DNA from 3 places in the Paraburkholderia sp. BL10I2N1 genome. Region 2 is predicted to be linked to each of the others. Evidence: predicted binding sites of a transcription regulator. Region 2 holds the regulator's gene; each other region holds the start of a gene.
What was found. Region 2 encodes FNR, which switches genes on or off when oxygen is low (the NO sensors DNR and NnrR bind a similar motif). Its sites were predicted from a motif close to TTGATNNNNATCAA; they were not measured.
Positions count from the first base shown of each region.

Region 1: the regulator FNR is predicted to act here: its motif matches at 1,604-1,617, upstream of cyoA (ubiquinol oxidase subunit II).
Region 3: the regulator FNR is predicted to act here: its motif matches at 1,602-1,615, upstream of B0G77_RS26655 (universal stress protein).

Region 1 covers NZ_SNWA01000003.1:144,528-147,872, reverse strand. The annotation lists gene cyoB (cytochrome o ubiquinol oxidase subunit I) at 1-601, opposite strand, end outside; gene cyoA (ubiquinol oxidase subunit II) at 605-1,501, opposite strand; gene B0G77_RS38575 (OmpW family outer membrane protein) at 2,405-3,079, shown strand.
Region 2 covers NZ_SNWA01000002.1:2,429,028-2,432,372, reverse strand. The annotation lists partial or broken gene B0G77_RS33190 (response regulator transcription factor) at 1-11, shown strand, start outside; partial or broken gene B0G77_RS33185 (hypothetical protein) at 299-724, shown strand; gene fnr (fumarate/nitrate reduction transcriptional regulator Fnr) at 1,124-1,855, shown strand; gene B0G77_RS33175 (nitroreductase) at 2,387-3,316, shown strand.
Region 3 covers NZ_SNWA01000002.1:1,029,932-1,033,276, forward strand. The annotation lists gene B0G77_RS26650 (bifunctional aminoglycoside phosphotransferase/ATP-binding protein) at 1-908, shown strand, start outside; gene B0G77_RS26655 (universal stress protein) at 1,031-1,507, opposite strand; partial or broken gene B0G77_RS26660 (PAS domain-containing sensor histidine kinase) at 2,000-3,345, shown strand, end outside.

The DNA.
Region 1 (3,345 bases), on a different contig from region 2:
GCGTACCGACGCCGGAGAGCTGCAGACTCCAGATGTAGTAGTCGACCCCGACGCCGGGACTGAACTGCAGCTCCGACAGAGGTGGATACGCGAGCCAGCCGACCTGCGCGAACTCGCCGATCACGAGCGACAGATTGATCAGGATCGCGCTGATCGCCGTCATCCAGAAGCTCAGCGAATTCAGGAACGGGAAGGCGACGTCGCGCGCGCCGATCTGCAGCGGCACGACAAGATTGAAGAGGCCGACCATCAGCGCCATCGCCATGAAGAAGATCATGATGACACCGTGCGCGGTGAATATCTGGTCGTAGTGGTGCGGCGGCAGGTAACCGGGGCCGTGAAACGCGATCGCGAGCTGAAGCCGCATCATTACGGCGTCGACAAAACCGCGCACGAGCATCAGCACCGCGACGATGATGTACATGATGCCGATCTTCTTGTGATCGACGCTTGTCAGCCACTCGGTCCAGAGCCACTTCCAGCGGCCGAGCTTCGTGAGCGTGACGATGACCGCCAGCACGATGAGCGCCATGAACGCGGCCGCGCCCATGATGACCGGCTGATCGAACGGAATCGCGCCGGGCGTGAGTTTTCCAAACATGGCTTACTCCGTGGTCTGCGTGCGACAGGCGGCGTCGCGGAAGGCCGTGACGTTGCCGTTGTTGTATCGGGCAACGATGTTGCGGAACAGGTACTGGTCGATCGATGAGAAGTAGCGTACCGACTGCTTCTCGCTCGGCTTCGCGACTTCGGCGTATTCGTCCATGCTCAGGCGGTCCGGCGAAGCCTTGACCTTCCGCACCCATGCGTCGAAGTCGGTGGCGCTCGTCGCGAGCGTGCGGAACTTCATGTCGGCGAATCCCTTGCCGCTGAAGTTGGCGGACATGCCTTCGAAATTTCCCGGTGCATCCGCGATCAGGTGCAGCCGGGTCTGCATGCCGACCATTGCATACACCTGGGTGCCGAGTTGCGGGATGAAGAATGAGTTCATCACCGAGTCCGACGTGATCCGGAAATTCACCGGCGTATCGACTGGCACGGCGAGCTGGTTCACCGACGCAATGCCGAGGTCCGGGTAGATGAAGAGCCACTTCCAGTCGAGCGCGACCACCTCGACGTCGATCGGTTTCACGCTCGACTGCAGCGGCCGGTACGGGTCGAGCTCATGTGTGGTGCGCCACGTCAGGATACCGAGGTACAGGATGATCAGGGCGGGGATAGTCCAGACGACGATCTCGATCGCCGTCGAGTGCGACCATTTGGGTGCGTAGATCGCATGACGGTTCGACGCACGGTAGCGCCACGCGAAGAACAGCGTCAGCAGGATCACCGGGATCACGACGATCAGCATCGCCCACGTGGCGGTGGCGATCAGCGACTTCTCGGCCGCGCCGACGCTCCCTTTTGGATCAAGCACAGTCAGATCACATCCCGATAGACAGGCGCTCAATGTCGTGACGATGGCTATCGACCGTTTCCTTAAGGCTTTTCTGTCTGTCATAGTGGTTAAGTCCGGGTTGTGGCACTTTTGACCTGAAGCTGGCTTGACGCATGCGGCATCACACTCGCAGCATCATGGTCCGACAACCGGCCAGCTTTGTGATTGATGTCGATCAAGGACGAACAAAGCGGCGGGGTGCGGTGCACTGACGCAGTGCGCGGGCTAAATCAGGCGACAGTCTGCTGCGACAAACCGTAGATCAGGTCGACGTTAATTGAGAGAAATCCCGCATCGCGTGCGCCGCTGAGTGCGCGTTTCACCACACCGAGTGGCTGGATGCGATTGACAGCCTGCTGAACGTCGGTAGCAAAGTCCTGTACGCCGAAGCTCGCTCGGTTGAAGCCGAGGCGCGCGAGTGGTGAAAGCGTTTTGGTGCTGACGGTTCGCGGATCAATTTCGATGGCAAGTTCTGCGTCGATCGAGAACGCGAAGCGGTTCTGCCGTTGCTAGACAAGCTCTTCGAGTTCGGCAACAGGGAAGAAGGTCGGCGTTCCATCTCCCAGATGCAGCTGCACGGTTCGCCGGTCAGGTACGAGATGTGACGCGACCGGGTCCATCTCACGAACGAGGTAGCTCAGATATCTAGCGCTGCAGCCATGGTCGTGCGTAATGACCTTGTTGCATGCGCAGAAGTAGCAGAGTGATCTGCGTGCCGTTCGGCGGCTGCAGCCAGTCCGGCAATGGCTGCGAAATCGGTGTCTCCGGGTGCGAGAAACATCTTGGGTACCAGTCAATGCGGTTGAAGGCCAATAGTCCGGCCTCAAGGCTCCCGCTATCTCGACATTCCTACGCGTGACCCGATGTCGCATCTTGACTTCGGGATCGGGACCGGTTGATCCTGCGCAAGGGCAGCCCTGATTTGCGCGTCGACAATTCCCCGCATACGTCAACAAGGGGAAAGCGATGAAGCACATGATTAAGGCCGTCATGATCGTGGCAAGCCTGTGCACTACCGGTTTGTTCGAAGTGCTGGCATACGCGGATGACGTAAGCGCGAACGGAAGCACGATGGCAGGCGAGGTGCCGGCGGATGGGATCCACGCCGGTGACGTGCTCGTGCGTCTGCGTGCCATCTCGATCGAGCCCGAAGTACACACCAGCGGCACGTTGTCGTCGCTCGGCGTGGGTGTCAATAACGCACTCGTGCCGGAGTTGGACCTGACCTATATGATCCGCGACGCGATCGGCATCGAGCTGATTCTCGCCACCTCGCGGCACCACGTGACGTCTGGCCTCGGCGATCTAGGTGGCGTGAACGTGCTGCCACCGACGCTGCTGCTGCAATATCACTTCAACCATGCTGGCATGATCCGACCGTATGTCGGCGCGGGGGTCAACTACACGTACTTCTACAACGACGGCCTGAGCGCGGGCTCCGAAGGCATCCAGGTGTCACGCAGCAGCTTCGGTCCGGCGGTGCAGGCTGGCGTCGACGTGCAGATCACGAAGACCGTCTTTCTCAACGCGGATATCAAGAAGATCTGGATGCACACGGACGCCTCGGTCGGCGATAGTTCGTTGGGCCGGCTGGACATCGACCCACTGGTACTGGGAATAGGCGTCGGGATGAAGTTCTAGCGAGCGCAGCTAGTGTCCCGTTCCGTTGTTAAGTGCGCACGCTGCTCGGGCTGGGCGCCGATCCGGCTGTGCGTTATCAGGACGACTTCACTGCCATCGACATGGCGGCCAGCCTCGACTGCCTGCAACTGCTGCGTCAAACCTGAGAACCCCGGCAATGGCCCACCTCACCCAAAGACCCGGCTGCTCCGGCAATGCGCGCCAGAAAGCGCTGCTGCGCATAGCAGGCCACACACTCGACGCGCGCAACCTACTGAGCTGGCTCT
Region 2 (3,345 bases):
ACGAGATCTGACCGGGGCGCCGTTCTGCTTCCGTTTTCTGCGACACGGAGAAGTGGCACACACCCGCCTGATTCGACAGAGGTCATGGCAAGGTTCTTACGCTTCATGCTGCATGCAGGTCAGCCTTCGTTTGTAAAAGCGCCCTGCCGCACGTCAGAAATTCCCTACTTCACATCAGCAGATCCTACGCGATTCTCCGTGAACGCTAATTTCGCATGACCTGCGCGTCGACAATACTGAAATCGACAGCCAGCCAGATTCGATGTCAATGGCCGGTAGACAACGCGGGAGACACCTCATGCGCCCTGTTCATTTTCTCACCAGGCAGGAAATCTTCGACCACGTAGTCGAACACCTTTTTGATCAGCGGCGCGCTGCGTTGCTCCCGAAGGGCGGCGCAGCATATCGGTGATCGTGCGGTGGGTGTCCGACTGGCAGCTTTACCCGTCCTGCCGACTACACCTCTTCGATGGAGGGGGTGCCGGTCCGGTACCTGATCGGGCCGGCACTCGGTCACCCCGCTGATATGGACGCCGGAATTACCGCGCTGCGCAAGGCGCTGTTGCGGACGAGGATCAACGTCTACGACGAATCTACCGTGACTCTGTTGAGCTGCCTGCAAAACGTCGATGACTTGTTCGGCGTCTGTGAATGGCACGACAGACTGCTGTCGATTGCCAGGGAATATGGATTGAGCGCCGAATTAATCCGTCGCGCGGCATAACTATCCGTGGTTTCAGAGGGTCGGGCTCGTCGTCGCGTAGGATTTTCCCTACACGTCTTCCGCGACGCCTACCTGAACTTCATACACGGACGATTTAATTTTGAGACAACACCGACCATACTGAAACGCATGACTTGCGACACAACCGATGCAACGCAGAAGGTCTTTCTGGTCGAAGACTCGCTCGCCATCCGGCACCGGATGATTTCGCGAAGCCTGCATGGCGATCAGAGCGCACGACATCTTCGACAAGACCAGCGAGTTCCTGCTGGCCCGCGACACGATCAAGAAATTTGCGCGCAAGCGGGCTCGCATGCGCCACTCAGGAAAGAGGAGCACATCATGTCTGACGTTGCCCAATACCCCGTCGCCGCGCCAGTTGTCCGGATCGCGCCGCCCATGCCGCGCGCCCTCAATGGAACGTCCTCTGCAACTGCGGTAAATCGGCCGACCTCGCGCTGCTCCAGTTGCGCCATGCGCGCCGTCTGCCTGCCGCAGGGCCTCTCGCCCCTTGACCTTCAGCGCCTCGACGCGATCATCTGCTCGACGCGCATGGTCAGGCAGGGAGAGGCGCTCTATCGCACGGGCGATGCTTTCCAGAGCATGTATGCGGTGCGTGCAGGGTCGTTCAAGACCGTCGTCATGCATCGCGACGGACGCGAGCAGGTGACCGGCTTTCATCTCGCGGGCGACGCACTCGGTCTGGATGGCGTGAGCACAGGCCATCACAGCTTCGATGCGATTGCCATCGAAGACAGCAACGTCTGCATCATCCCGTTTCACCTGCTCGAATCGTTGTGCCGGGAGGTCAAGGGAATCCAGCAGCACGTGCACCGGATGATGAGCAGCGAGATCGTCCGGGAATCCGTCCTGATGCTGCTGCTGGGCACGATGTCGGCCGAGCAGCGTGTCGCGGCCTTCCTGCTCAATCTTTCGACCCGGCTCAGGGCTCGCGGCTACTCGTCGGCGGAGTTCAACCTGCGGATGACGCGCGAGGAAATCGGCAGCTACCTCGGCATGAAACTCGAAACCGTCAGCCGCATGTTCTCGAAATTCCAGCGTGAGGGGCTGGTCGATGCGCGCGGCAAACAGATTCGCATCCTCAACCCTGACGGACTGGAGCGTGTCTGACCGGATGCGCCCTGTCACAAACGGCGACATGAGGTGGCAAGATGCGGAGCGTTCAGATGCGCTATCCGGACGACGGGACGGCCGCCCGTTTTTGCGTCACCTCAGCAACGTTCCCCTGGACGGCGCCGGATCGGATAATTCCATCTCGCCTGGCAGCGCCGGGCTGCCATCGAATACCATCGCACGCATCGCTCGTCTTACGTCGCCGGTTGACCTGCACAGAACTGGATCCCTCACCACCGGCGCGACAATGAGTGCGGTCGCGTGCAGTCGCAGGCGCCGATTTCAGCGCGAGACGGACGCCGTGCCTTGACCTGGGTCAGGTGTGTCGTGCCTCAATCTGACAGGATAAACCGGTTACCTGAAACTGATCGGCCTGGCTCTCAAGAGCGATCTGTCACAGGGTAGTCCGTCACGCGGGAGGCTTGAATGAAAACAACGCCCTACATGGCAGCATGATCCGTATCGGAACAGCAACTCGATCCACACGCCAGCCTTGAAGAGAAGCTGCGCTTTGCGTTGCGGTACGCCGTGCTCGCGCCGTCCAGCCACAATACGCAACCTTGGCATTTCATCGTCGACGGCGACGCTATCACGCTGTGTGCCGACCGCCTGCGCGCCCTGTCTGTCGTTGATCCGTTCGACCGCGAACTGATCATCAGCTGCGGCGCAGCGCTTTTCAATCTGCGCGCCGCATTGAGTCACCTGGGGCTTGCCTATGCCATCACTTTGTTCCCGTCGTCCGCCGATCCGGATGTCCTCGCGCATCTGAAGATCGTGCCCGACGGACATTGTGACGCCACGCTGGCGCCGCTATTCGAGGCGATTGCCAGGCGCGTCACCAACCGTGCGGCATTCTCCAGTGAACCCGTGTCGCCCGACGTCCAGCAAAGGCTGCGCGAAGCTGGCATGGCCGAGGGTGCCGACGTCATCTGCATCGATGCGGTGGGCGAGCGCGAGCGTATCGCCGAGCTCATCGCCGAAGCAGACCTCGTGCAGTTCCACGACCCACGCTTTCGACGTGAACTGGCGAGCTGGATTCACTCAAGCCGCCGCGAGGATGGTATGCCGGCGCTGTCGGCCGGCCTTCACGTGCTTCAGGACGTCGCGGCGCCGTTGGTCGCGCTGGCGATTCGCACGTTCGACCTGGGTGACGGAATGGCGGCGACGCACCGGTCGCTGGTTACGGGTTCGCCGCTCTTTCTGTGCCTTGCAACGGGCGTCGATGACGCGCCCGCGTGGCTGGCAGTCGGCCAGGCACTGGAGCGTGTGCTGCTGACAGCAGTTATTGAGGGATTGAGCGCCTCATATCTCAATCAACCGATCGAAGTCGATACCTTGCGCGACAGGCTACTCGCAACACCCGGTCTCGACACGATGCCACAACTGCTTCTGCGTATCGGTCGAGGAACGCCGGTGGAACATTCGCCACGCCGCCCGTTGGCGACCGTGATGTCGTAACGATGTGACCTGCTGGATGTTTATCCTGA
Region 3 (3,345 bases), 1.4 Mb from region 2:
ATGTCGTGATGTTCGACTGCATTGAATTCAGCGACACGTTGCGCTGGATCGACGTGGCCAGTGACCTCGCGTTTCCGCTGATGGACCTTAAGGTTCACGGTCGCGATGATCTTGCGGCTCACCTGCTGAACGACTGGCTTCAGTTCACGGGGGACTTCGGGGCGCTGTCGGTGATGCGCTTCTATATGGTCTACCGCGCGCTGGTGCGCGCGCTTGTCGCGATGTTGAAGGCGCCCGTCGCGCGGTCTACCGATAGTGTTGCAGCGGCACGTGCCTATGTGGCATTTGCCCGGCGCACCGTGCGGGCCGATTCTCCCTGGCTGCTGCTCTGCCACGGTTATTCAGGGTCGGGAAAATCCGCAGCCAGCGCAGCGCTCGCACCGCTGATCGGCGCGGTCCGCCTGTCCAGCGACGTAGAGCGCAAACGCGAACGCCCGCTTTCGCCACCGGTGCTTCGCGCGCTGCCCGCCGCCGCGTACACTTCGCACGCGATCCACACTCACTACACCGCGCTGCTCGCCATCACACGTGACGCATTACTCGCGGGCTATCCGATGCTGGTCGATGCCACGTTCCTCAAGGAGCACGACCGCAGGCGTTTTATCGAGCTTGCGAATACGTTGTCGATGCCCGTCTTCATTCTGGACTTTTACGCGAGCCCGCGAACACTGGTCGAACGTGTGAGGGGACGAGCAGCTGGCCCATTCCAGCCATCGGACGCGGGTACGCTGGTGCTGGTCCGGCAACTGGCCAACGAGGAGCCCCTGTCCCCCGAAGAATGCCTGATGACAGTCAGCTTCGATACGGATGTGCCGCCCGACTCATTCCATCACCTTCGGTACTGGAAGTCGTTGCTGGGACCATTGAGCGCGGATCGGGTTGCCTCGAAGGAAGCGGCCGTCGTCTGAAAACTGGCATCGTACGCCGGTCACACGTGGAGCGGCGTACGCCCCCGCCTGGAGTCCGCCAGAATGGCAGCCCGCGCGCACGACGCGACGCGAAACGCCACATCCAGCTCCCGCTCGCAGTCTCACAGACCTGATGGGATCGGCTTGATGTCGGGATCGTGCCGGACGAGCAATACGGGCAGATGGGTCAGCCGGACGAGAGACTCGGCAACACTGCCCATTAGCATCCGCCGCCAGCCGCGGCGTCCGTGGGTGCCCATGACGACGAGATCGGCCTCGCACTCATCAGCCGCGCGACTGAGAACGCTGGCGATCTCTTCGCCCCGCGCATCGATGGCACGGGCGACGCCGCGTACCTGAGCTTGCTGAAAGCATTCGTCTGCGTCTTTTAGCGTCTCCGTCACCGCATCGGTGGCGACGGCGTGGATCTGCTGCTCGTCGACAAAAACGGGACCGAGATCGCTCAGTCGCGTTGTGTGCTGCACGACACACACAGCCGTCACCGTGGCGTCTGCTGCCTGCGCCAGCCTCACCGCTTCCTCGAGCGCGAGCTGCGCCGACGCACTGCCGTCGATCGCGGCGAAGATTCGCTTGTACATGGCCGCCTCCTGGACTTGCGCCCTTATCCTTTGATGGCGAGGCCGTCTCAGCCCTGCCTGAGTACTCAGTTTGCCGACACCATGGATGTCATGTTTGACAAGGATCAACCGCTGCTTTGCTTGCCCATTGGACGTCACGGGCGCACGCCAGATGTATTTCCATACTGGCAGCATGCGTCTAAAGGAGGCAAAATTAGAACGACCGTATCCCGCAGGGTCAGGCGACGGCGCGAAAACGAATTTCCGATCCGCAGCGGCTTCGCCGCCCACGGAATGATCTTGCTCAGGCGAACCCGCATGGCGTTAAAAGACAAAACGCAAAATGCTCGAATGCAACCCCACCTGCCTGGGGGCGTCCTTCCCATCCGATGGCCCATGGCGATCGCTATCGCCGTGCTTGTGGCCGGCGTCGCCGCCACGATCAGCGCCTCGCAGTTTGTGGAACGCCAGACGTTACTTGCCGCGCCCGCGGCCCCGCCTACCCCGGCCGCCCGGCGCGCAAACGCGGAGGGCGTGCTCGTAGCGATTCTGGATATCGGACGGCTCTTCGACCAGACCATGGCCGGGCAGAAAGGTATCGACCTGCAGGTGCTCGCCGGGACGTCCGCGACCCAGATTTACAGCTTCGAACCGGCTGGCGACGATGTCGCCGACTCATCGCCGGTGGTTCGCCATACCGCGACGCTGAACCTTGGCGGTGAGCCCCTCACGCTCGTCTACACCACGAGCGAACGCGAGTTGCGCGCGGCCGCCGGCGACGCGGGTTCGCTCGTGCTGATCCTAGGGCTGGCGGCCGCCGTGCTGCTCGCTGCCGTCGCGTTCCTCGTCGCCCGCGAACGTGCCGGTGCGGCTCGCGCGAACCACGAGGACCCGACCCGCTCGACACTCAACGAAGCGCGCATGATGGGCATCATCCGCTCGTCGATGGAAGCGATCATTACCATCGATGAAAGCCAGCGCATCGTCATCTTCAATCCGATGGCCGAGCAGCTGTTCGGCTGCCCGGCGATGGATGCGATCGGCACCCCGCTGTCCCGGTTCATCCCCGAGCGGTTTCGTGCCGCCCACGCGCGGCACGTCGACCAGTTCGGCGTGACGGGCGTATCGGATCGCCAGATGGGCCGGCAGCGGGTGCTGTTCGGACTTCGGGCGAACGGCGAGGAATTCCCGATCGAAGCGTCGATTTCGCAGATTCGCGAGGCGAGCGGCAAGCTGTACACGGTGATGCTGCGCGACGTGACGGAACGCGTCAAAGCCGATAATGCCCAGAAGCGCGCCCGCGAAGAGTTGCGCGAGCTGTCCGCGAATCTGCAGAATGTGCGTGAAGAGGAAAAAAACCGTATCGCCCGCGAGTTGCACGACGATCTCGGCCAGCAGTTGACGGCGCTCAAGATGGATCTCTCGTCGGTCGAGAGGGCGCTCAGCGCCGATCCGGCGCTGAAGCCGGAACTGGCTGACCAGCTGCGCGGCATGCGCCGCCTGATCGACGCGACGGTCGCATCCGTCCGCCGGATCGCCGCCGACCTGCGGCCGGTGATGCTGGATGACCTCGGCCTGATTCCGGCAATCGAGTGGCTCGCCAGCGATTTCACGAGCCGTTACGGCATCGACGTCGAACGCCGCATCGAAACCGGCGAAACCCGCTTCACGCGCGACGGCGCGACGGCACTGTTCCGCATCGTGCAGGAAGCGCTGACCAACGTCGCGAAGCATGCCGACGCGACCCTCGTGATGCTGACCCTGCGCATCGAGGACGACTCCTGTGTGCTGCGGATCGCCGACAACGGACACGGCGCGGGCGAGCACGACCCGCGGGCGGAAAAGTCGTTCGGCCTGCT